DNA from 3 places in the Kribbella sp. NBC_01505 genome. Region 1 is predicted to be linked to each of the others. Evidence: riboswitches for the same ligand, from Rfam matches in the RefSeq annotation. Region 1 holds a riboswitch; each other region holds the start of a gene.
What was found. Region 1 has a riboswitch for cobalamin ahead of OG474_RS15270 (CbtB domain-containing protein). Riboswitches for the same ligand answer to the same signal wherever they lie in the genome.
Positions count from the first base shown of each region.

Region 2: linked by a shared signal. The riboswitch ahead of OG474_RS19600 (ABC transporter substrate-binding protein) and the one ahead of OG474_RS15270 (CbtB domain-containing protein) in region 1 are both predicted to bind cobalamin.
Region 3: linked by a shared signal. The riboswitch ahead of metE (5-methyltetrahydropteroyltriglutamate--homocysteine S-methyltransferase) and the one ahead of OG474_RS15270 (CbtB domain-containing protein) in region 1 are both predicted to bind cobalamin.

Region 1 covers NZ_CP109425.1:3,250,904-3,258,402, reverse strand. The annotation lists gene OG474_RS15285 (DUF1304 domain-containing protein) at 1-114, shown strand, start outside; gene OG474_RS15280 (MFS transporter) at 173-1,543, shown strand; gene OG474_RS15275 (LysE family translocator) at 1,524-2,165, opposite strand; cobalamin riboswitch at 2,243-2,369, shown strand; gene OG474_RS15270 (CbtB domain-containing protein) at 2,403-2,600, shown strand; gene OG474_RS15265 (CbtA family protein) at 2,604-3,359, shown strand; gene OG474_RS15260 (histidine phosphatase family protein) at 3,356-3,901, shown strand; gene OG474_RS15255 (hypothetical protein) at 4,277-4,870, opposite strand; gene OG474_RS15250 (VOC family protein) at 4,920-5,297, opposite strand; gene OG474_RS15245 (class I SAM-dependent methyltransferase) at 5,294-5,887, opposite strand; gene OG474_RS15240 (fumarylacetoacetate hydrolase family protein) at 5,924-6,772, opposite strand; gene OG474_RS15235 (GntR family transcriptional regulator) at 6,812-7,499, opposite strand, start outside.
Region 2 covers NZ_CP109425.1:4,137,244-4,144,742, reverse strand. The annotation lists gene OG474_RS19610 (FecCD family ABC transporter permease) at 1-264, opposite strand, end outside; gene OG474_RS19605 (FecCD family ABC transporter permease) at 289-1,281, opposite strand; gene OG474_RS19600 (ABC transporter substrate-binding protein) at 1,295-2,317, opposite strand; cobalamin riboswitch at 2,342-2,535, opposite strand; gene OG474_RS19595 (hypothetical protein) at 2,526-3,497, opposite strand; gene OG474_RS19590 (MFS transporter) at 3,511-4,812, opposite strand; gene OG474_RS19585 (hypothetical protein) at 4,949-5,740, shown strand; gene OG474_RS19580 (sterol carrier family protein) at 5,867-6,208, opposite strand; gene OG474_RS19575 (hypothetical protein) at 6,316-6,936, shown strand; gene OG474_RS19570 (alpha/beta hydrolase) at 6,933-7,499, opposite strand, start outside.
Region 3 covers NZ_CP109425.1:9,259,669-9,267,167, reverse strand. The annotation lists gene OG474_RS43165 (PP2C family protein-serine/threonine phosphatase) at 1-252, opposite strand, end outside; gene OG474_RS43160 (alpha/beta fold hydrolase) at 249-1,061, opposite strand; gene OG474_RS43155 (fatty acid desaturase family protein) at 1,074-2,141, opposite strand; gene metE (5-methyltetrahydropteroyltriglutamate--homocysteine S-methyltransferase) at 2,357-4,633, opposite strand; cobalamin riboswitch at 4,756-4,969, opposite strand; gene OG474_RS43145 (CoA-acylating methylmalonate-semialdehyde dehydrogenase) at 5,139-6,638, shown strand; gene OG474_RS43140 (acyl-CoA dehydrogenase family protein) at 6,642-7,499, shown strand, end outside.

The DNA of each region.
Region 1 (7,499 bases):
TGCATGGCCGGCGCGGGCATCGTGCTGGTCGTCTCCGACCGCCGGATGATCCAGGCCGCGGCCTCCCAGGCCCTGCCCCCGATCCTCGCTCTGGTGCTCGCCGCCGCCCTGTAGCTGAGTTCGAAGCACGGCAATTGACTTCAAGTGCACTTGAGGTCGGAGGGTGGTCGGCATGACCACGACCGCCGAACCGACCCGGACGACCCCAGGGGTGATGTCCCCGCAGTACCGTGCGCTGACGATCGGCATGGTCGCGCTGATCACGCTCGTCGCCTTCGAGAACCTGGCCGTGACGACCGCGATGCCAACCGTCGCCCAGGCGCTCGACGGCCTGTACCTCTACGCGCTCGCCTTCGGCGGTCCGCTGGCCTCGGGCGTGGTCGGAATGGTTGTCTCCGGCACCTGGAGTGACCTGCGCGGGCCGACCCGGCCGCTCTGGCACGGCACCGCCTGGTTCCTCGGTGGCCTGGTCATCGCCGGCTTCGCGCCGAGCATGGAGGTCCTGGTCGCCGGCCGGATCATCCAGGGCTTCGGCGCCGGCCTGCTCACGGTCGCTCTGTACGTCGTGGTCGGCCAGCTGTACCCGGCGATTCTGCGGCCGAAGATCTTCGCCGCGTTCGCGACCGGCTGGGTGGTGCCGTCGCTCGTCGGTCCGGCGATCGCGGGGCTGATCGTCGAGCACGCCAGCTGGCGGATCGTGTTCCTCGCCGTACCGGTGCTGGCGATTCCGGCGGTCTTCGTGATGCGGCCCGGATTGGCTCGGGGAGACCGGTACGACGTACGCCCGGGGCGGCTGTGGAACAAGCAGACGCTGTGGGCCGTGGCGGCCGCGATCGGCGTGGCTGCGTTGAACTACGGCGGCCAGCAACACGGCGTACTGCAGATCGCGTTGCTGGTGGTCGGCCTGGCCGCGATCGCGGTGTTCGCGCCGAAACTGCTGCCGCGGGGGACCTTCGTGCTCGGGCGGGGACTGCCGTCGGTCGTCGCCTTGCGCGGGCTGGTTGCCGCGGCCGGGTTCGGGGCGGAGGTGTTCCTGCCGCTGATGCTGACCCGGGAGCGCGGGCTGTCGCCGGCCCTCGCGGGCCTGGTGCTGACCGTGAGCGGGGTGAGCTGGACGCTCGCGTCGTGGTGGCGGGGTCGGCCGCGGCACCGGTTCGGCCCGGACGTGTTCCTGCAGGTGGGCATGCTCGCGATCGTCGCGGGGATCGCCATCGCCGTTCTGACGCTGAACCCGGCGGTGCCGGTCGTCGTCGGCATCCTCGGCTGGAGCCTGACCGGCTTCGGGATGGGAACGGTGTTCCCGACGTTGTCGGTGCTGGTCCTCGAGTACTCCGAGCGCGCCGAGCAGGGCGTGAACAGTTCGGCCGCGCAGCTCAGCGACTCGTTGTCCACGGCAACGGTCCTGGCCGTCGGCGGTTCGCTCTTCGCGGCGATCGAGCCGCACTCCCCGGTGACCGCCTACCTGGTCGCGTTCGGAGTCCCCGCCGTACTGGCGTTGCTCGGAGTGCAGGCGGCGCGGCGGACTACTCCTTCGTCCCGCTGACGGCGATCCCGGCGCCGAGGCCGATGATCATCAGCCCGCCGGTGCCTCCAACGAGCTCGAGCCGGCGCGGTGAGCGGGCGAACCACTCGCGCGCCGTACCGGCCACGACAGCCCACAGGCTGTCCGACATGAGCGCGATCGTGACGAAGATAAGGCCGAGCAGCACGATCTGTGCCCAGGCCGGGCTGCCGGCGTGCTGATCGACGAACTGCGGGAGCACGGCCGCGAAGAACACCGCGGTCTTGGCGTTGGTCACCCCGACCAGGAACCCCTGCCGGATCGTCCGGCCGCTGCTGGACGGCTTGACGCCCGAGGTCATCGCCGTCACCAGCGACTTCCGCGTGCGGAAGGCATGCACCCCGAGATAGATCAGGTACGCCGCCCCGGCCAGCTTCACCACGGTGAGCGCCACCGCGCTGGCCGCGATCAGCGTGCCGAGGCCAAGCGCGATCAGCACCAGCATCACCGAGGCGCCCAGCGTGTTCCCCAGCATCGTCAGCACCGCCTCCCGGCGACCGACCGCCAGCGCGCGACCGACGATGAACAGCACACTCGGGCCGGGAACGATGATGATCACGAGCGCGGTCACAGCGAAGGCGACCAGATGATGAGCGGAGGGCATCTGCTCACCATAGGCACGGAAGCGGCCTGGTGAGGCCATTCTCACCCCTCGGCCGTAGCTCGTTGACCCTTCAACGGAGAGCGGGCTACGGTTCGGGTGACAACTGCGATGCCACGAGGTAAGCCGGTGGAAGTCCGGCACGGCCGCGCCACTGTGAGCGAGCAGCTGCTCGCGAGTCAGGATGCTCGGGCACCAGCAGCCTTTCTAAGGGGACGCGCACTTCCCCAGGAGGTTCAGATGGCAGCTCCTGCCCAGTCGGTCGGCGTACCGGCGATCTCGTCCCGGTTGCTTCTTCTCTCCGCTCTCAGCGTCGGTCTGCTGCTCCTGCTCGCGTATCTGGTCGGCTTCGACCAGGGGGCCGTGTCGCAGTCGGGCATGTACCTGCACGAGCTGATGCACGACGGCCGTCACCTCCTCGGCGTGCCCTGCCACTGACTGATGCGCACCTTCGGATCACTCCTGGTGCGCGGTCTGATCGTCGGACTCTTCGCCGGCCTGCTGGCCGGAACCTTCGCTTATGTGATGGGCGAGCCGCGGGTTGACGCCGCGATCGCGATCGAAGAGGCCAACGCCACCGCGCACAGTCATGACCACGGCTCTGGCGACGAGCATGCGGCTGGTGAAGAAGAAGCTCCGCTGGTCAGCCGTAGCGGCCAGAAGGCGGGCTTGTTCCTGGCCACCGGCCTGTCCGGCGTCGCCCTCGGCGGCATCTTCGCGGTCGGCTTCACGCTGCTCCGGCGCCGCCTACGCACCGGCAACGACGCGTACGCCGCCCTCGGCCTGGCCGCCGCCGGTTTCATCGGCGTCGTCCTGGTCCCGTTCCTCAAGTACCCACCGAACCCACCGGCCGTCGGTGACCCCGAGACGATCACCCGCCGTACCGTCACCTATCTGCTGACGATCGTGATCGGCCTGCTCGCAGTCTGGGCCGGCGTCGCGCTCTCCCGATGGGCAGCCCGGTACGGCGACGTGGCCCGGCTGGCCGGTGGAGTCGCCGGACTCGTGGTGACCGTCGTGGCGGCATACCTGATCCTGCCGCGGATCAACGAGGTTCCGGACGCGTTCCCCGCTACGCTGCTCTGGCAGTTCCGGTTCGCCTCGCTAGGTACGCAGGCGACGCTGTGGCTCCTGCTCGGTTTCGGGTACGCCGCCACGGTGGCCCGCCGGCCATCCGAACAGAAGGTGTCTGTTTGAGCTCGTTGACGCTGGTCGCCCACGCACTGACCCCCGCGCTGCGCGGCCTCGTCCTAGGTGGTGCACCCGACCCGGACCCGGCAAGCGTCGAGTCGGCCCGCGAGCTAAAACTCCAGGCCGACACCACCTACACCGGCCCCGAACCCGCCGCCCTCCGCACCGCCGAAGCCCTAGGCCTAACCCCGGTCGTCGAGCCAGCCCTCCGCGACCGAGACTATGGCGACTGGTCCGGCCACGGCCTGGAGGAGTTGCTAACGGCCGACCCGACCCGGGTCGCTGCCTGGCTGGAGCGCCCCCACACGGCGACTCCAGGCGGTGAGACGGAGAACGACGTGATCACCCGCGTAGCCGACTGGCTGGGCGATCTCGTGGCCGGGGAGGGCAACAAGTTCGTCGCAGTCGTTCACCCGGCTGTCGTGCGCGCCGTGGTCCTCTATGTGCTCGACGCTCCGGCGGAGTCGCTGCGGCACGTCGACGTCCGCCCCTTGGCAACGGTCAACCTGTCCCACCACGCCGGCAGCTGGTCCCTCGCCTTCGGCTGACAACTGTCGGCGCAGCGCTCAGCTGCCTGCGAGCTCACGACGGATCCCGCGGATCAGATCCACCGCTCGGTCACCAGTCAGGGCGACAGCCGACAGCTCTTGTGCCGGCAAACGTGTCTGGTTCGGGGAGGCTAGTGAACCGGAATCGGTTGGTTGTGCTCCCCAAAGCGGTTTAGGGAGTGTCCGGGTCGGACCCGATCGCTGTCCCTAAACCGGTTCGGGGAGTGCTCCCCCCTGAATCGGGCGGTTTTGCTCCCCAGCACCCGCGACCGTGCCCAGCGGAGACCCGTACCCGTGCGCCTGGCCCGGCCTGGGACGGGAGTGCACACTTCTCACACTCGCCGAGCGGACGGACGGTGGCGCGGGCTGCGGCGTTCACTGTTCGGCTCCGGTGTTGTCAATGACTGTCAGATACGGCTTGTTCTGGACGGTTTGGATGAAGCGGGTTGTTCGTCCGACCCAGTCCTGCGAGGTAACCACCGTGAGCTGGACGGGGACGCCGAGTTGCTCCTCGAGTTGCGCGTTGGCTCGGCGCAACGCGCGCGGCTGAGGCTCGCCGACCACGATCACGTCGACGTCGTTCGGGGGCGGTCCGGGCTCGCCGAGATAGCGCCGAGCCCAAGAGCCGATGATGACTGCGAGCTTGATCCCGGGGACCTCCGACAACGTCTGCGGTACGACGACGGCGGGGCCGTAGGCCCGGCCGAGGATCTGCACCAACGGCTCGAAGTACGGGCTGGCCGTGTTGGCTGAGACCAAGCGGGCGTTGCCGGCGCGTCGTTCGCGAAGTAGCCCGCCCTCGACCAGGCGGTTGACCTCGCGGAGGGTATTGGGCTGTGCGACTCCGGCGACCTGCTCAAGCGTCGCGATGGGCTGCTCACGGTCGGGCACCAGGAGTAGCCAGGCGAGAATCCTGGCCTGCGCCTCAGAGCGAAAGATCGGCATCAGCGCCGACGGAGAAGTAACCACATTCCGTATAGTACTATACGGAAACCGTATAGTCCGATGACCTCGGTGGTCAGCTGGTGGCGGCGCGCTCGCCGGCGCTGCGGAGGACGCAGAATTCGTTGCCTTCGGGGTCGTGCATGACGACCCAGCCGGTGCCGTCGGGGTTGCGGAGGTCGTTGGCGATGGTGGCGCCGAGGGTTTGGAGCCACTCGACCTCGGCGTCGCGGGTGGTGTCTGGTTCCAGGCAGAGGTGGACGCGGTTCTTGACGACCTTGTCGTCGTCGTTGCGCTCGAACAGCAGAGTCATGCCGTCGGTGATGACCTCGGCTCCGGGGTCGTCGGGATGGTCGTCGGGGTTGCGCGAGGCGCGGAGGACCTGCACCCAGAAGCCGGCCAGTTCGTAGGGGTCGTGGGTATCGAACGTCACCGTTCGGACGCGTGAAGTCATTTCAGGAACACCAATCGATCTTCGGGATTCTCAGCCTCTTGGTACGGCGTGAATCCTGCCGCAACCGCCAGCTCTGTCAACTGCTCCGGTAGCCACCGGTGCACCCACACGTCCATCGGGAGATCGCCGTACCCGAAGGTCTTGTGGGTGGACTCCTCGCCGACGTGGAAGCCCATCAGCAGCACCCCGCCCGGCGCGAGCACGCGGTGGAACTCGGCGAAGGCTTCCGGTACGACGTGGCGCGGCAGATGGATGATCGACCACCAGGTGACCACCCCACCGAAGGACTCGTCGGGGAAGTCGAGTGCCGTCATCGAGCCGACGCGGAATTCCAGGTCGGGGTGATCCCGCCGGGCGACCTCGATCATGCCGGGGGAGAGGTCGAGCCCGATCGCGGATCCACGCTCAGCCAGCAATCCCGTCGTACGGCCGGGGCCGCAGCCGGCGTCGAGGATCGGGCGACCGTCAGCGAGTTTGGTGACCAGGTCGAATCCCTCGATCTCCCACTCGGGCCCGTCCACCACGCGCTCGGCGTACGAGAAGGCGACCGTGTCGTACGACGTGCTGATCTTCGCGAGTGCGTCTGTCATGGCGCGACCCTAGAAGGCCGCGCCGACAGAAAATGATTACGCCTTGCCGAGGGTCTGCTTCTGCTTGCCGAGACCCGCGATCTCCAGCTCCATCACGTCACCTGGCGACAGGTACGGGAAGCGGCCGGACAGCGCCACGCCTTCCGGCGTCCCGGTGTTCACGATGTCGCCGGGGCTGAGGACCATGTACTGCGAGAGGTCGCGGATCAGCGTGGCGACCGAGAAGATCAGGTCCCGGGTGTTGGAGTCCTGGCGGGGCTCGCCGTTCACGAAGGACTTGAGGTCGAGGTTGGTGGAGTCGACCTCGTCGGCCGGGACCAGCGCCGGGCCGAGCGGGTTGAAGGTCTCACAGCACTTGCCCTTGGACCACTGGCCGCCCGACTCCTCGAGCTGGAAGGCACGCTCGGAGACGTCGTTGGAGACGGCGTAGCCGGCGACACAGGCGAGGGCCTCCTCGTCGGTCTCGACGTACCGGGCTTCCTTGCCGATGACGACGGCCAGCTCGACCTCCCAGTCGGTCTTGGCCGAACCGCGGGGGACCAGGACGTCGTCGTACGGGCCGACGACGGTGTTCGGGTGCTTGAAGAACACGATCGGCTGCTTCGGCGGCGCGGATCCGGACTCGGCCGCGTGGGCGGCGTAGTTCATGCCGATGCAGACGACGGCGCCGGGGCGCGCGATCGGGGCGCCGGTGCGGAGGCCATCCACCGAGGCTGCGGTCAGCTCACAGGCCTCCAGCGCGGCGCGGGTGCGGGCGATGCCGTCCGCGGCCAGGAAGGCGCCGTCGATGTCGGTGGTGAGCGGGCTCAGGTCGTAGACGGTGCCGTCGGTGGCGCGCACGTACGGGCGCTCCTCGCCGACCGCGCCGAGGCGCAGCAGTTCCACAGGGTCTCCTACTGTATTGAATTGATTTGGGGCCGGAGCTCAGTCTTTGTCGAACATAGGACGCAGCCGCTCGCGGGACGCCTCGATGTGCGACCGCATCGCCGCGGTCGCCTCCTCGGGGTCGCCCTTGCGCACGGCGGCCACGACCGTCTTGTGCTCCCGCAGCGCCTTCGTCGCGATCCCACCGCCGTAGTACAGCCGGAACAGGTGCAGGTGGCAGTGCGTGCGGGCGAAGGACAGCCGCGCGGTCTCGTTGCCGGCCAGCTCCAGCACCAGGTCGTGGAAGCGCTGGTCGTGCGCCGCCATGGCCCGATAGCTCTCGTACGCCGGCCGGTCCGGTACGTCGGTGTAGCTCAGCATCTCGTCCTTCAGCCGGACGAGGTCCTCGGTGCCGGCCCGCTCGGCCGCGCGACCGGCGGCCCAGGGCTCGATGTGCAGCCGGAACTCGAACAGGTCCTCGAACTCGGGGCGGGTCAGCCGTGACGACACCCGGTAACCGCGCAGCGGCTCCTTGATCACCAGTCCGTCGGACTCCAGCCGGGCCAGCGACTCCCGGATCGGGGTCTGCGAGATCCCCAGCTCACGGGTCAGGGCGTCGATGTTCAGCCGGGTGCCCGGCTCGACCACGCTGTCCATGATCAGGCCCTTGACGGTCTCGTAGACGTCGTCGCTCAGCACCTGTCGCTGCGGCAGGCGGGCCAACTGCCCCGCCAGACCAACATGCGCA
Region 2 (7,499 bases), 890 kb from region 1:
GATCGCTCCCGACACAGCGAACGCCGTACCGACTCCCATCCCCACGAGCACCCGGGGCAGTCGTCCGTTCACCACAATGTCGTTGAGGATCAGCGTTCCGTGACCGCCGAGCGTATCGAGCACCACCGGCAACGGAATCCGGTAGTCGCCCAACGTCAACGACACCGCCCCAACCGCAAGCGTCAGAATCCAAGCAACAGTCGCCCAGACAACGCTCGAGCCATCGACCCGCGTCGAGACCGGCCCAACCCGGAGCGCCTTCACAATGACACCCTCACAATGACACCCTCACAATGCCGCCGTACGACGCCGTCGCACCAGCGCGATGAACAGCGGCGCACCGATCAACGCGGTAATGATTCCGACCTGCAGCTCATCCGGCCGAGCCACCAGCCGCCCAACCACATCCGCAAGCAGCAACACGGCAGGCGCCAACACCATCGACCACGGCAGGATCCACCGATAGTCCGCGCCCACCAACGTCCGTGCGACATGCGGTACGGCGAGCCCGAGGAACCCGATCGGCCCAGCGATCGCGGTCGCCGTACCAGCGAGCACGACGACCGCCAGCCCAGCCATGACCCGTACCAACGTGACCCGAGTACCGAGCGACCGCGCCAGCTCATCACCCAGCGCCAACTGATTGAGCGACCGCCCGAGCACCAAGGTCAGAACGATGCCCACGGCAATGAACGGAACCGCCTGGCCGATCACCGAACTGGTCGCCAGCGTGAGCGATCCGACCACCCAGAACCGGAACTCGTTCAGCGTTGACAGATCGAGCAGCGTGATGGCTGACGTCACTGACCCGAGCAGCGCGGAGATCGCCGCGCCGGCCAGCGCGAGCTTCACCGGCGTTGCGCCCCCTCGCCCGATCGCCCCGACCAGGTAGACGACCACAGTCGCCACCAATGCACCGCCCATCGCGAACCAGACATAGCCGGTCAGGCTGTGCACACCCAGTACGCCGATCGCCCCGACCACGGCCAGCGCCGCCCCGGCGTTCACGCCGAGAATTCCCGGGTCGGCCAACGGGTTGCGGGTCACGCCCTGCATCAACGCACCGGCCAGCCCGAGCGCCGCCCCGGCGAGCAGACCGGCAGCCGTACGAGGCAACCGCAGATACCGGATCACGCGGTCGTTGTCGCTACCGCTGAAGTCCGCCAGCGCCAGGTAGACGTCGTGTGCACCGAAGTGCTGGTTGCCGATACTCAACGACAGCAGGACGGAGACGGCGAGCACCGCGACGCACAGCAGCAGTCCGGCCGCGCGTCCCTTCACTTCAACAAGCACGTTATTTGAACAGATCGGGGTGAATCGTCTTGGCGATGTCCTCGGTCGTGTACGCACCGCGCACCCCGGCCGAGTGATTCGCGAACAGCCACGGTACGACGTGCTTGTTGCGGACGGCCTTGAGATTCTGGAACGCCGGGTTCGCGAGCAGCTTGTCCACGTCCGGCTTGGTCGCGGCCGGTGTCAGCGCCGCGTCGCAGCACCCGCTGATCAGGATGTAGTCGGGATTGCGCTTGATCAGCTCCTCGACGCCGATCTTCACGTTCCGCTTCGCGGTCAGGTCGGCGAACGCGTTCACGCCACCGGCCTGCTTGATCAGCACCGTGCCGAAGTCCGGACCACCCGAGACAGTCAGCCCGCCGCCTTCCAGCCCGGGCCGCAGGATCGCGACCGTCGGCTTCGGCGCGTTCTTCACCTTGGCCTCGACCGCGGCGATCCGCTTCTCCTGGTCCGCGATGACCTCCTCGGCCCGGTCCTCGACCCCGAACAGCTTGCCGAGGCCGCGCAGGTCGGCGTACACGTTGTCCATCGTGACGCTGGACGGATCGATCGCCTCGTCGCCCTTGCCGTCCGCGGTCGGGCAGAGCGGGCTGAAGATCCAGGTCTGGACGCCGAGCTCGGCCAGGCTCTTACGGCTGCCGAAGCTCTGGTCGCTGCCACCGCCGGCGCTGAACACGTCGTTGAACCCGGACAGCACGAAGTCCGGGTTCGCCGCGAGCAGCTCCTCCCGGCTGGGCAGGTTCTTGTAGTACTTCGCCTTGCCCTGCGCGCCGGCGTACTCCGGGAGCACCTCCGCGTCCAGGTACGCCGTACCGACCAGGCGGTCCGAGATCCCCAGCGCATGCGCCATCTCGATGGCCGGCTGGTACGCCGCGAACACCCGCTTCGGTGGACCCTGGACGGTGACGTCGATCCCGCAGTTCTTCACGGTGATCGTCGACCCCGGCGGATTCACCGCGGTGGTCGTGCCGCAACCGGTCACCAGACCGAGCATCAGGGCAAAAATGACGGACTTACGCAGCACAGGACCGCTCCTCCAGCACCTCGTGGACGGATCACATGCCGTGGCCGGTCTCCTGGCTGACGGGACTCAGTTCACCGGCCTGGTCTTCCCAGCCAACCGGCCAGTGACCTCCCTCACGAGGGACTGCCGGTGAACTCCCGATCACAGTGGCGAGGGCCGCGCCGGCATTGAACCGGCTTCCCGAGCACCACGGCGCCGCCACAGTACCTCAGCGGTACTGCGAGACCATCGCCAGCGCGAACTGCGTCATGACGTCCGGGTTGATCGCCCGGGCCGGTAGCGGCACGAAATCGATCAGCCGGTCGTCGCCGATCCGGATCGTCGTCCGCCCCGTCGCGGTGTCGACGTACCCCTCGTCACCCAGCGGGAGCGCCTGCGCGGTCGGCGTCGTCCGGATCGCGGTCATCAACGTCTTGGCCTGTGGCGTACGGCGTACTGACGTGGACAGCACGCTGTTCGCGGCGACCCAACCGCAGACCAGGTCGCCGGACTCCGTCGCACCGTCCCGACGGATGTACGCCGGCACGCCCATCACCTTGGCCGCGGCCGACGAACCACGTTCGCAGTCCGGCCGAATGATCAACGGCTGCGGCTCGGGCAGCCCGCCCACCTGCCGGTCCACCTCCTCCGCGAGCACGACGTACTTCGCGAGCGTGGCCTTCGGGCCGGCGACCTTGTAGAGCCGGCCGTCGCGGAGGAAGACCACGAAGCTGTCCGTTCCGAAGCCGGGGGCCTTGGTGCCGAAGCTGCTCGCACCGACGACCGCCGGCTTGGCGCCCTTGCTCGCCTTCTGAGCCGCGGCCAGGGTGGCCGTCGTCGCCGTTTCCACCGAGACCCCGACCCGCAGCACCGGCCCGGTCGGAGTCGCGCTCAGGCCGAGCTGGCAGATGTCATAAGTCGCCGGTACGCCGAAGTCCGCCGGAAAGTTCTGCGGCTGAATCTGCACGGCGGGAGCCGCAAGCGTGGTCTGCACCAGCTGCTGGTCCATCCGCACGCAGACCGTGTCGGCGACCTTCGAGGACGACGGGGTGCTCGACGGCGTTGCCGAGGGAGTCTCGGTAGGCGTCGTCGGAACCGAGACCAGCGGCGGCACGCTCGGAGCAGTCTCCTGCCCCGGTCCACCGCAACCGCTGAGCAGCACTGCGAGGACGGCGATCGGCACTACCGGACGGATACGCATGGTGTGCCAAAGCCTACGCTTCGTCGGCTTCGGCCTCAGCCCGCAGCTCGCGCTCCCGGACGGCGTGCTCGTCGGTGCGTGCGTCGTACCGCCAGAAGTCGCGCAGGGCGGCTCCGGTGGCCGCGACGCCGGCCACGCAGAGGATGCCGCCGCTGACGATCGACGTGCGGACACTCGTCAGGTCGGCGACCAGGCCGGACCGGGCCTGCCCACCGAGCGGGCCGAGCATGTAGGAGAGCATCTCGATCCCGGCCAGCCGGCCGCGCCTCTCGTCCGGGATCGTCTGGTTCCAGATCACCGAACGGAACATGCCGGACACCATGTCCGCGGCGCCGGCGAACGCGAGGAAGACGACCGCGAACCAGATATTCGGCGCCAGACCGGCGATTCCGATCGCGGCACCCCAGCAGGCCGCCGCCATCACGACGGCTCGGCCGTGGTGATGCACCCGGCTGGTCCAGCCGATGGTCAGCGTCGCGATCATCGCGCCGACAGCCTCGGCGCTGTAGAGGACGCCGAGCAGCTTCGGTTCCTTCAGCACCTCGGTCGCGAAGGCCGGGAACAGCACGATCGGCATCGCCATGAACATGCCGACCATGTCCACGACGTACGTGCCGAGCAGGTCCTTGCGGCGCGCGGCGTACACGATGCCTTCGCCGATGACGCGCAGGCTCGGTGGTTGCGAATGCTCGCCGACCCGGTACGGCTTCAGTCGCATGTACATCAGGGTCGCGATCGCGAGCCCGGCCAGCTCGATCCCGAAGGCCCAGCCGATTCCGGCCGTCCCGACCAGGACTCCGCCCAGCGCGGGACCGACCAGCTGACCGGTCTGCATGGTCAACGCGTTCAGTGCCACCGCGGCCGGCAGCTCCGAATGCTTCACCACCCGCGGGAACAGCGCGTCCCGGCTCGGTCGCTGCAGTGACGCGGCGATCGCGTTCAGTGCGCCACAGACGTAGATGATCCACACCTGCGGGTTGGACAGCAGCGTGTTGCTCAGCAGTACGGCGCAGACCGCGACCTGCGCGATCCCGGTGAAGATGAGCATCTTTCGCCGGTCCACGTGATCGGCCAGCGCACCGCCGTACAGGCCGAAGACGACCAGCGGGGCGATGTTGATCAGGCCCATCGCGCCGACCGCGAAGTTCGAGTGCGTCAGCGAGTACAGCTGGTACGGCAGGGCGACGTACCCGAACATGCTGCCGAGGAAGAAGATCGAGCCCGAGACCACCAGGATCCGGAAGTCTCGGGAACCACGCCACGGAGTCAGATCGACACGCAGCCGGGCGAGCCGCGCTCGGAAACTTGCTGCCACCGGCACATCCTGTCAGGACTCCGCCCAGGCGAAGAACCCTTTTCTCCCTACCGTGGAACCGATTGGTTGCCCTCGGCGTCAATCTCGGAGAACTTGAGAGACACGCCCTAACCCCAGGACAGACGGAGACAACCGGATGATCTCGACCAAGTCGGTACGCACCGAGGTGCTCGCCACCCTCGCCGCGGGGGCGATGGCCGCCACCGGCGCGCTGCTCGTGCCCGCCACCGCGCAGGCCACGACGACCGCCGCCACGAGCGCCACCAAGGTGTACGACGCACTGAAGCCCGGCCAGGTCCTGCGGGCCGGTCAGTTCATCCGCTCGACGAACGGCCAGTACACGTTCGTCATGCAGACCGACGGCAACGCGGTGCTCTACAAGGGCAAGAGTGCGCTGTGGTCGACGGCCACCAACCGCAAGGGCGCCGTCGTGGTGATGCAGAAGAACGGCAACCTCGAGGTCGTCGTCGGCCGGACCGCGATCTGGCAGAGCAACACCGGCACCAGCCCGAACGCCCGGCTCGTCGTCCAGAACGACAGCAACCTGGTGATCTACAACACCCGGAACAAGCCGAACTGGAGCCGCTACATGGTGGTCCAGGTCCTCGGCGCCGGCCGGCTCCTGCAGACTCCGCAGTACCTGACGTCGCTGAACCGCGTCTACCGCCTGCAGATGCAGACCGACGGCAACCTGGTGCTGGTGAAGAACGGCAAGACCCCGCTGTGGAGCACCAAGACGCAGAGCAAGGGCGCGTTCGCGGTCATGCAGACCGACGGCAACCTGGTCGTTTACAGCGCCGCGAAGGTGCCACTGTGGTCCAGCAAGACCACTCGCAAGGGCTCCGCCCTGGTCCTGCAGAACACCGGCGATGTCCAGATCATGGTCGGCCGCACTGTGGTCTGGCACACATCCACCGCCGGGCGCTGAGAAATTAATCGCTGATTTTCTTCAGCGAGCGAACTTTCCGGCGTCCCAACACGTCTATACCAGTAGCCGCGGCACCCGGGGCGGGGTGTCGCGGCCCCTTTATGCCCAATTCATATCTGCTAGTCATCAAGTGGTTACCAGGGGCAACAATTCGCTGAGGTCGGTGCGTTCACCACTCGCGCGAAGCTTCCCGGTACTCCGCGCCTCGGGCCAGGTGGTCCGGCCGAGGGCGAGCTCGATCCACAGCTCGGGCGGCAGCTCGACCACCGCGCCCGGAGTCCCGCGGGTGTGCCGGGGCCCCTCGATGCACTGCACAGCGCCGTACGGCGGGACGCGGACCTCGACGGCGTGGCCGGGCGCCTTCGCGACCAGGAGCTTCAGCAGCTCCTTGGTCAGCAGTTTCAGGTCGGGACGCTCGGCGGTGCCCGCGTCGTACCGCTCCAGGGCCTGATCAAAGGGCGTGCTCACGACGGGTTAGCGTACGCGCCGTCCATGGACAAAATTGTCGGGACGCCCCCTTCGTAGACGATAATCAAGCCTGAGAAACGGCTGCATCAATTGGCAGGGAGGTCGGGATGCTCACGCCCAGGCACCAGGCGCTGCTGATGACACTGGCGGGGATGACCGTCGGTGTCGCAGTCTTCGGCACCGTGCTGGCCATCAACGGCAACGGTGACGACGACAAGCGGGCGACCGATGTCGTGGTCACGCAAACCCCTTCGAGCCCGACACCCCGCGGCGACGGTCTGCAGAGCGACAGCCTGCAGTTCGCAGCCCAGACCTTCGGCACCGATCGGAGCCCGGTCTCGGCCGAGGTTCCGACGACGTGGCGAGCCAACCAGGACGGCGAGCGGCCACGGTTCCAGGACCCGAGCGGCGTCTGGCAGATCCGCTTCGACACCCGCGGGAGCAGCAAGGCCCCGGACCGTCAGGTGAGCGATCGCGAGCGCAGCATCAAGGAGACGCAGCTCAACGTGCTGAGCCGCGACAACGGCACGCTCGTCTACACGTATGTCGACGGCGCCCGCGGCCCGCGGATGGGCCTGTCCCGCTGGATCTCCGCCGACAACGGCAGCAGCACGGCCGTCGAGATCACCGTTGGTGGTCGCCCACAGGACGAGGCCGCTCTGCGCGCCGTACTGGAGCGCGCTACGTCATCGCTCCAGCTGCCGGACCCGAACAACCGCCCGAACTAGCAGCTGACGTCGGCGGTCGGCGCCTGTCCCGACAGCAGGTAGGTCTCCACGATGCCGTCGACGCAGGAGTTGCCGGCCTTGTAGCCGGTGTGACCGTCGCCGTCGCGGGAGACGAGCACGCCGCTGTCCAGCTGCTTGGCCAGCCCGACAGCCCAGTCGTACGGCGTCGCCGGGTCCCGCGTCGTACCGACCACGACGATCGGCTTCGCGCCGGCCGCCTTGATCGCGTGCGGCTTGTCCTCAGCCTTGACCGGCCAGTTCGCGCAGGCGAGCGAGCCCCAGAGCAGGAACGAGCCGAACCGCGGTGAGGCCGCCTTGTACTTCGGCTCCTCGGCCTTGGCCTGCGCGACCGAGGCGATGTCCGGCCGGTCCACGCAGTTCACCGCGTAGATGACCTCGTTCTGGTTGTTCGCGTAGCCGGAACTCTCGCGCTCGGTGTACTGATCGGCGAGCGCGAGCAGCCGCGCGCCCTTGCCGTCGAGACCGTCGAGCACCGCGTCCTCGAGCCGCGGCCACAGCTCCTGCGAGTAGAGCGGGTAGATCACCCCGAGTACGACGATCGC
Region 3 (7,499 bases), 3.9 Mb from region 1:
GCGCTTGAGTTCGAGGGCGACACCGCTGACCTCGCCCTGTAGACGGAGCAGAGGAGCGAAGTGCGTCTCGTGGTAGAGCTTGCCGCCGACAGTGAGCAGGTCGGCGAACCGCAGTGCGCCCACCACCTCCTCACGCGGTCGGCCGAGCCAGGTGAGGAGCGTGCGGTTGGCCAGCAGGATCCGGCCGTCCGGCGCGGTCGTCAGCTGACCACTCGGAGCGCCGTCGTACGCAGCGCCGGCCGTGTCTGTCACGGCAGCGTCGCGAGGAAGGTCGTGAGCGCCTGGTTGGTGGCTTCGGGCGCGGACAGGTGTGGGCAGTGGCCGGTGGCGTCGAGGGTGACGAGAGTCGATCCGGCGACGGCATCGTGCACGTAGGCGCCGACCTGGCGGGGCGCGATGACGTCCTCCGTGGATTCCAGGATCAGCGTCGGGACCCGCACGCTCGCGAGGTCTGCGCGGGAGTCGGACAGGAACGTCGTCCGGGCGAACACCCGGGCGATCGCGGGGTCAGTGGCGCAGAAGCTCTGCGTCAGCTCGTCGCCGAGCTCCGGGCGATCCGGCGTACCCATGATGACCGGAGCCATCGCAGTCGACCAGCCGAGGTAGTTGGCCTCGAGCGACGCGAGCAGCTCGTCGATGTCCTCGGCGCTGAAGCCGCCGTGGTAGTCGCCGTCATCAACGTATCGGGGCGACGGTCCGACCATCACCAAGGCGCCGAACCGCTCCGGCGCCTTCTGAGCGGCCAGTACGCCGATCATCGCACTGACCGAATGTCCGACGAACACCGCATCGGTCAGGTCGAGCGCATCCGCGACCTCGACCACGTCTTCGGCGTACCCGTCGAGTGATGCATACCGGGACTCGTCGAACGCGGACAGGTCCGACTGCCCCGAACCCACGTAGTCGAACAGGACCACGCGGTGCTCGGGAGCCAAGGCGGGAACAGTCAGTCGCCACATGTTCTGGTCACAGCCGAAGCCGTGGGCCAGGACGACCGTCCGGCCGTCCGGATTGCCCGTGACGACCACGTTGTTTCGCTGCAGGATGTCCACGGGGGACATCTTGACAGGAACCTACGACGTAGCGGGGGATCGCAGCTGCCGGCCGACCTCGTGCATGTGGCGCAGCCCCTGGGCGTAGGACTCGATGATGTTGGTCGACAGGTAGGGGACGCCGACGCGCTCGCAGTAGGCGCGGACCGCACCCTGGGCGCGGCGCAGGTTGGCGCGCGGCATGTTCGGGAAGAGGTGGTGCTCGATCTGGTAGTTCAGACCGCCCATGAGCCAGTCGGTGACCAGGTTGCCGTGGACGTTGCGCGACGTCCGGACCTGCTTCTCGAGGTGACCCCACTTGGACGCGGCGTCGCAGTCGGGCATCTCCATGCCCTTGTGGTTCGGCGCGAAGACGCTGCCGAGGTGCAGGCCGAACAGCACGTGGTGCAGGACGGCGAAGACGAGCGCCTTCTGCGGCGACATGATCAGCAGCAGACCACCGAAGTACACGGTCAGGTGCGCGACGATCAGGCCGAGCTCCAGGACGGACTCGCGGCGCGGCCGGTGCGTGAGCAGGTACGTGATCCCGGAGACCTTCAGGCTGAAGCCTTCGAGGCTGAGCAACGGGAAGAAGATGCGCGCCTGGTTGCGGCTCAGCCAGCCGTACAGGCCCTGGCGGCCCTCGGCCTGGGCGAGCGTCCAGACCAGGACACCCGCGGCGACGTCCGGGTCCTTGTCGGTGTGGTTCGGGTTCGCGTGGTGTTTGTTGTGCTTGTCGTTCCACCAGCCGTAGCTCATGCCGAGCAGGAAGTTGGCGTGCAGCTGACCGATCGCGTCGTGCAGCCGGCGCGAGCTGCCGATCTGCTGGTGCCCCGCGTCGTGGCCGAAGAACGCCGCCCGCGTGCTGAAGATGCCGGCCGGGATCGTCAGCAGCAGCACGAGCCACGAGTTGCCGAGCAGGATGAGCCCGGCGACCACCGCGCCCAGGCAGAGCAGGTTGATCACGATCGCCAGCACATACTCACCGGTACGGCGTTCGAGCAGCCCGGCGGCCTTGATCTCCCGGAGCAACGGCGCGAAGTCGCTGCCCTTCGGCGTGGTGGTCGGCTGTTTTTGGGTAGCGGTCAGCATCGTGCCGGCGGATGGCATGAGGTCCTCACATCGTGATGGCTGCGGAGCCAATTGGGCAGGAAATCTGCTCAGTCCGCGTAGACACATCCGCCGCGATCTTCAGCTGCGGCCGGTCACGACAACGAGAACCTTGAAGAGGTTGTTCTGGTGCCCACCCTACGGCACCTGCGAAACCGCCACGCCGTTCGAAAGGACGAGGTGGCCGGAGCCGATCAGGCTCCGGCCGTTACTCGTCAGTCGCCGTGGGCCGCCCGGATCTCGCGGGCTGCGCCGACCAGGTTCTGCAGCGAGTCGCGGACCTCGGGCCAGCCGCGAGTCTTCAGGCCGCAGTCCGGGTTGACCCAGAGGCGTGCGGCCGGGATCGCGTCCAGCCCCTTGTGCAGCAAAGACACCACTTCCGGCGTACTGGGGACCCGGGGTGAGTGGATATCGTAGACGCCCGGACCGACGCCGCGCGGGTAGCCGGCCGCGCCGAGTTCGTGCGCGACCTGCATGTGCGAGCGGGCCGCCTCCAGGCTGGCGACATCGGCATCCATCTCGTCGAGTGCGTTGAGGATGTCGCCGAACTCGACGTAACACATATGCGTATGGATCTGCGTATCCGCACGTACCCCGCTGGTTGTCAGCCGGAAGACTTCCGTGCCCCAGTTCAGGTAGGCGGCGCGATCCGCCTGCCGCAACGGCAACGTCTCGCGGAGGGCGGGTTCGTCCACCTGAATGACTGCGGCGCCTGCGGTCTCCAGGTCGACGACCTCGTCGCGGAGGGCGAGCGCGACCTGCCGAGCAGTTTCACTGCGCGGTTGATCGTCGCGGACGAACGACCAGGCCAGCATCGTGACCGGTCCCGTGAGCATGCCTTTCACCGGCCGGTCAGTCTGCGACTGGGCGTACTTCCACCAGCGGACCGTCATCGGTTCCGGACGGGAAATGTCTCCGACGAGGACAGGCGGCCGCACATACCGGGTGCCGTACGACTGGACCCAGCCGTGCTGCGTGGCGACGTACCCGTCGAGCTGCTCGGCGAAGTACTGCACCATGTCGTTGCGCTCAGGCTCACCGTGCACCAGGACGTCGAGCCCGGCCTTCTCCTGGAAGGTCAGCACCTCCCGGATCTCGGCCGCGATGCGCTCGTCGTACTGCGCCTCGTCGATCCGGCCCGCACGCAGATCCGCCCGCGCAGTCCGCAGCTCGGTGGTCTGCGGGAACGAGCCGACCGTGGTCGTCGGCAGCAACGGCAGCTCGAGCCGCTTCTGCTGCGCCGCGCTTCGCTCCCCGTACGACGCCACCCGGCGGCTGTCATCGGCGGTGACTGCTGCAACTCGCGCCCGCACGACCGGGTTGTTGGTCAACGCCGAACCGGCCCGTGACCCCAGCGCCGCGCGGTTGGCCTCCAGCTCGGCCTCGATCGCCTCAGTGCCTTCGGTGATCCCGCGGGCCAGCGTCACGATCTCAGCCGTCTTCTGCCGGGCGAACGCGAGCCAGCCGGCGACCTCCGGATCAAGGTCGGTGTCAGCCGCCACGTCGAGCGGCACATGCAGAAGTGAACACGACGAGCTGACGTCGACCTGGTCGGCCAAGCCGAGCAGAACGGCCAGCGTGGACAGCGACTTGGGCAGATCGTTCAGCCAGATGTTCCGGCCGTTGACGACGCCCGCGACGAGTCGCTTCTGGCGAATCTCCGGTACGGCGGCCAGGTCGTCGAGGTTTGCCGCGGCCGGACCGGTGAAGTCGATGGCCAGTCCCTCGATCGGCGACTTGGCCAGCACCGGCAGCGCCTCGCCGAGCCGGTCGAAGTACGACGCGACCAGGAGCTTCGGGCGATCGAGCAGACCACCGAGTTCGGCGTACGCGCGAGTGGTCGCGGCCAACTCGTCCGCGGTCCGGTCCTGGACCAGAGCCGGCTCATCCAGCTGCACCCACTCGGCACCGGCCGCGCGCAGGTCGCCGAGGATCTCGGCGTACACGGGAAGGATTTGGGGCAGCAGCGACAGCGGTTCGAAGTCCTCGGCCACGCCGGGCGCCGGCTTGGCGAGCAGGAGGTAGGTGATCGGTCCGACCAGGACCGGGCGGGCCTTGAGGCCGAGCGCGAGAGCCTCGCGCAGTTCGGCGACCTGCTTGGTGGAGTCGGCGGCGAACGTGGTGTCCGGGCCGAGCTCGGGGACCAGGTAGTGGTAGTTCGTGTCGAACCACTTGGTCATCTCCAGCGGAGCGACCTCCTGGGTACCGCGTGCCATGGCGAAGTAGCCGTCCAGCGCGTCCGCCGCGACCGCGGTGCGGTGGCGCTCCGGGATCGCGCCGAGCAGGACGGAGGTGTCCAGCACATGGTCGTAGTACGAGAAGTCACCGGTCGGGACCTCGTCGATCCCGGCGTCGGCGAGCTGCTGCCAGTTGGACCGGCGGAGCTCGGCGGCGGTCTGCCGGAGGGCGTCGGCGGTGACTGAACCCTTCCAGTAGCCCTCGATCGCCTTCTTCAGCTCCCGGTTCGGGCCTTGCCTGGGGTAGCCGTGCACGGTGGTCAAGCGTCTCTCCTTAGCGAGCCAGTCTTGAAGGACCAGAGGCACGCAGGGAGGCAGGCAGACGCAATGGCACGCCCGGCCCTCCCACGAGGCCTCGTGATCACCGCGGTACGTCGGGCGCACCGCGGGTGGCTGGCAGGTCTTCGGACTCGTGGGCACGTCCGGCGGGCCGGACACCTACTGACCGTCGCTTCCCAGACCTCTCGGTCCAGTGCGTATGACGGTGGTCGTTCCCACTTACCGCTGCGGGGCAGTCCCGGATTCACACCGGGTTCCCTCTTGCGACGTCCTGACCGGCTGCCAGGACGAACCAGCTACCCGATCAGCCTACGCAATCGGGCCGGGTTCCGCGGTTGTGATCCACGCCCTAGGAAAGTACTAGGACGTCCAGCTAATTTGTCGCACGTCCTAGTAATTAGGGCGTGTCTCTTAACTCCCCGCCTACGGCGCGGACTTAAGAGACACGCCCTGGTCAGGTTGCCCTCAAGGGAGCGAGACGTTGGTCAACGAGCTGAGTCACTTCGTCGCAGGTCGGCACATCGAGGGGACGTCCGGCCGCTTCGCGGACGTGTTCGACCCCAACCAGGGCACCGTGCAGTCGCGGGTCCCGTTGGCGAGCAAGGCCGAGGTGGTCGCGGCGATCGACAACGCCGAGCAGGCCCAGCGCGAGTGGGCCGCCTGGAACCCGCAGCGCCGCGCGCGCGTGCTGCTGCGCTTCCTCGACCTGGTCAACAAGGACATGGAGTCGCTGGCGCGGCTGCTGTCGAGCGAACACGGCAAGACGGTCGCGGACGCCAAGGGCGACATCCAGCGCGGTCTCGAGGTGATCGAGTTCGCCGCGGGTGGTCCGCACCTGCTCAAGGGCGAGTTCAGCGCCGGTGCCGGGACCGGCATCGACGTCTACTCGCTGCGTCAGCCGCTCGGCGTCGTCGCGGGCATCACGCCGTTCAACTTCCCGGCGATGATCCCGCTCTGGAAGGCCGGCCCCGCGCTGTCCGCCGGCAACTCGTTCATCCTGAAGCCGTCCGAGCGTGACCCCTCGGTGCCGCTGCGGATCGCCGAACTGTTCCTCGAGGCCGGGCTGCCGGCCGGTGTGTTCAACGTGGTGAACGGCGACAAGGAGGCGGTCGACACGCTCCTGGAGGACCCGCGGGTCCGGGCCGTCGGCTTCGTCGGTTCCACGCCGATCGCGCAGTACATCTATGAGAGCGCGGCCGCCAACGGCAAGCGCGCACAGTGTTTCGGTGGCGCCAAGAACCACATGATCATCATGCCGGACGCGGACCTGGACGACGCCGCCGATGCGCTCGTCGGCGCCGGGTACGGTTCCGCGGGTGAACGGTGCATGGCGATCTCGGTCGCCGTACCGGTCGGGCAGGAGACCGCGGATGCGCTGGTCGCCAAGCTGCGGGAACGCATCGCCAATCTGAATGTCGGCCACAGCCTGGACGAGAAGTCGGACTACGGACCGCTCGTCACGGCCGAGGCGCGGCAGCGGGTGCTCGACTACATCGCGATCGGCATCGAGGAAGGCGCCGAGCTGCTGGTCGACGGCCGCGACTTCAGCCTCGCCGGTCACGAGTCCGGCTTCTTCCTGGGCCCGACGCTGTTCGACCGGGTCACCCCGGGCATGCGGATCTACGACGAGGAGATCTTCGGGCCGGTGCTGGTGATCGCCCGCGCCGAGAACTACGAGGACGCGCTGCGGCTGCCGACAGAGCATGCCTACGGCAACGGTGTCTCGATCTACACCCGCGACGGCGACACCGCGCGCGACTTCACGTCCCGCGTCGATGTCGGCATGGTCGGAGTGAACGTGCCGATCCCGGTGCCGATCGCCTACCACACCTTCGGTGGCTGGAAGCGGTCCGGATTCGGCGACCTGAACCAGCACGGTCCCGACTCGTTCCGCTTCTACACCAAGACCAAGACCGTCACCCAGCGCTGGCCCTCAGGTGCCAAAGAGGGCGCCAGCTTCGTCATCCCGACGATGAGCTGATCGATGACTGAGGAACTGCAAGCCATTGCGGCGTCGGTGCGGAAGTTCGCCGAGAGCGAGCTCGCGCCGTACGCCGTCCAGTGGGATCAGGACAAGCACTTCCCGGTCGACGTGCTGCGCCGGGCCGGTGACCTCGGCCTCGGTGGTATCTGCGTCGCCGAGGACGTCGGCGGGTCCGGTCTCGGCCGGCGCGAGGCGGTGACCATCTTCGAGGAGCTGTCCCGCGGCGACACCTCGATCGCTGCCTACGTGTCGATCCACAACATGGTCACCTCGATGATCGACAAGGCCGGCACGGCCGGGCAGCGCGAGCGCTGGGTCCCGGGCATGACCGCGATGGAGGACCTCGGCAGCTACTGCCTGACCGAGCCCGAGGCCGGTTCGGACGCCGGTGCGCTACGCACCACCGCGCGCCGCGACGGCGATGCCTACGTGCTCGACGGGGTCAAGCAGTTCATCTCCGGCGCCGGATCCTCCAGCGTCTACGTCGTGATGGCGCGAACCGGCGTACCGGGCCCGCGCGGGATCACGGCCTTCATCGTTCCGGGGGATGCGCCGGGCCTGTCGTTCGGTGCGAACGAACGCAAGATGGGCTGGAACGCTCAGCCCACCCGGCAGGTCATCCTCGAAGGAGTCCGCGTCCCGCTGGATCAGCGGCTCGGCGAAGAGGGCGACGGGTTCGGGATCGCGATGCGCGGTCTGAACGGCGGCCGGCTCAACATCGCCGCATGTTCGCTGGGCGGTGCGCAGTGGGCGCTCGAGCAAGCGACCCGCTATCTGCAGACGCGGTCGGCGTTCGGTGCGCCGCTCGTATCCCAGCAGGCGTTGCTGTTCCAGCTCGCGGATATGGACACCGAGCTG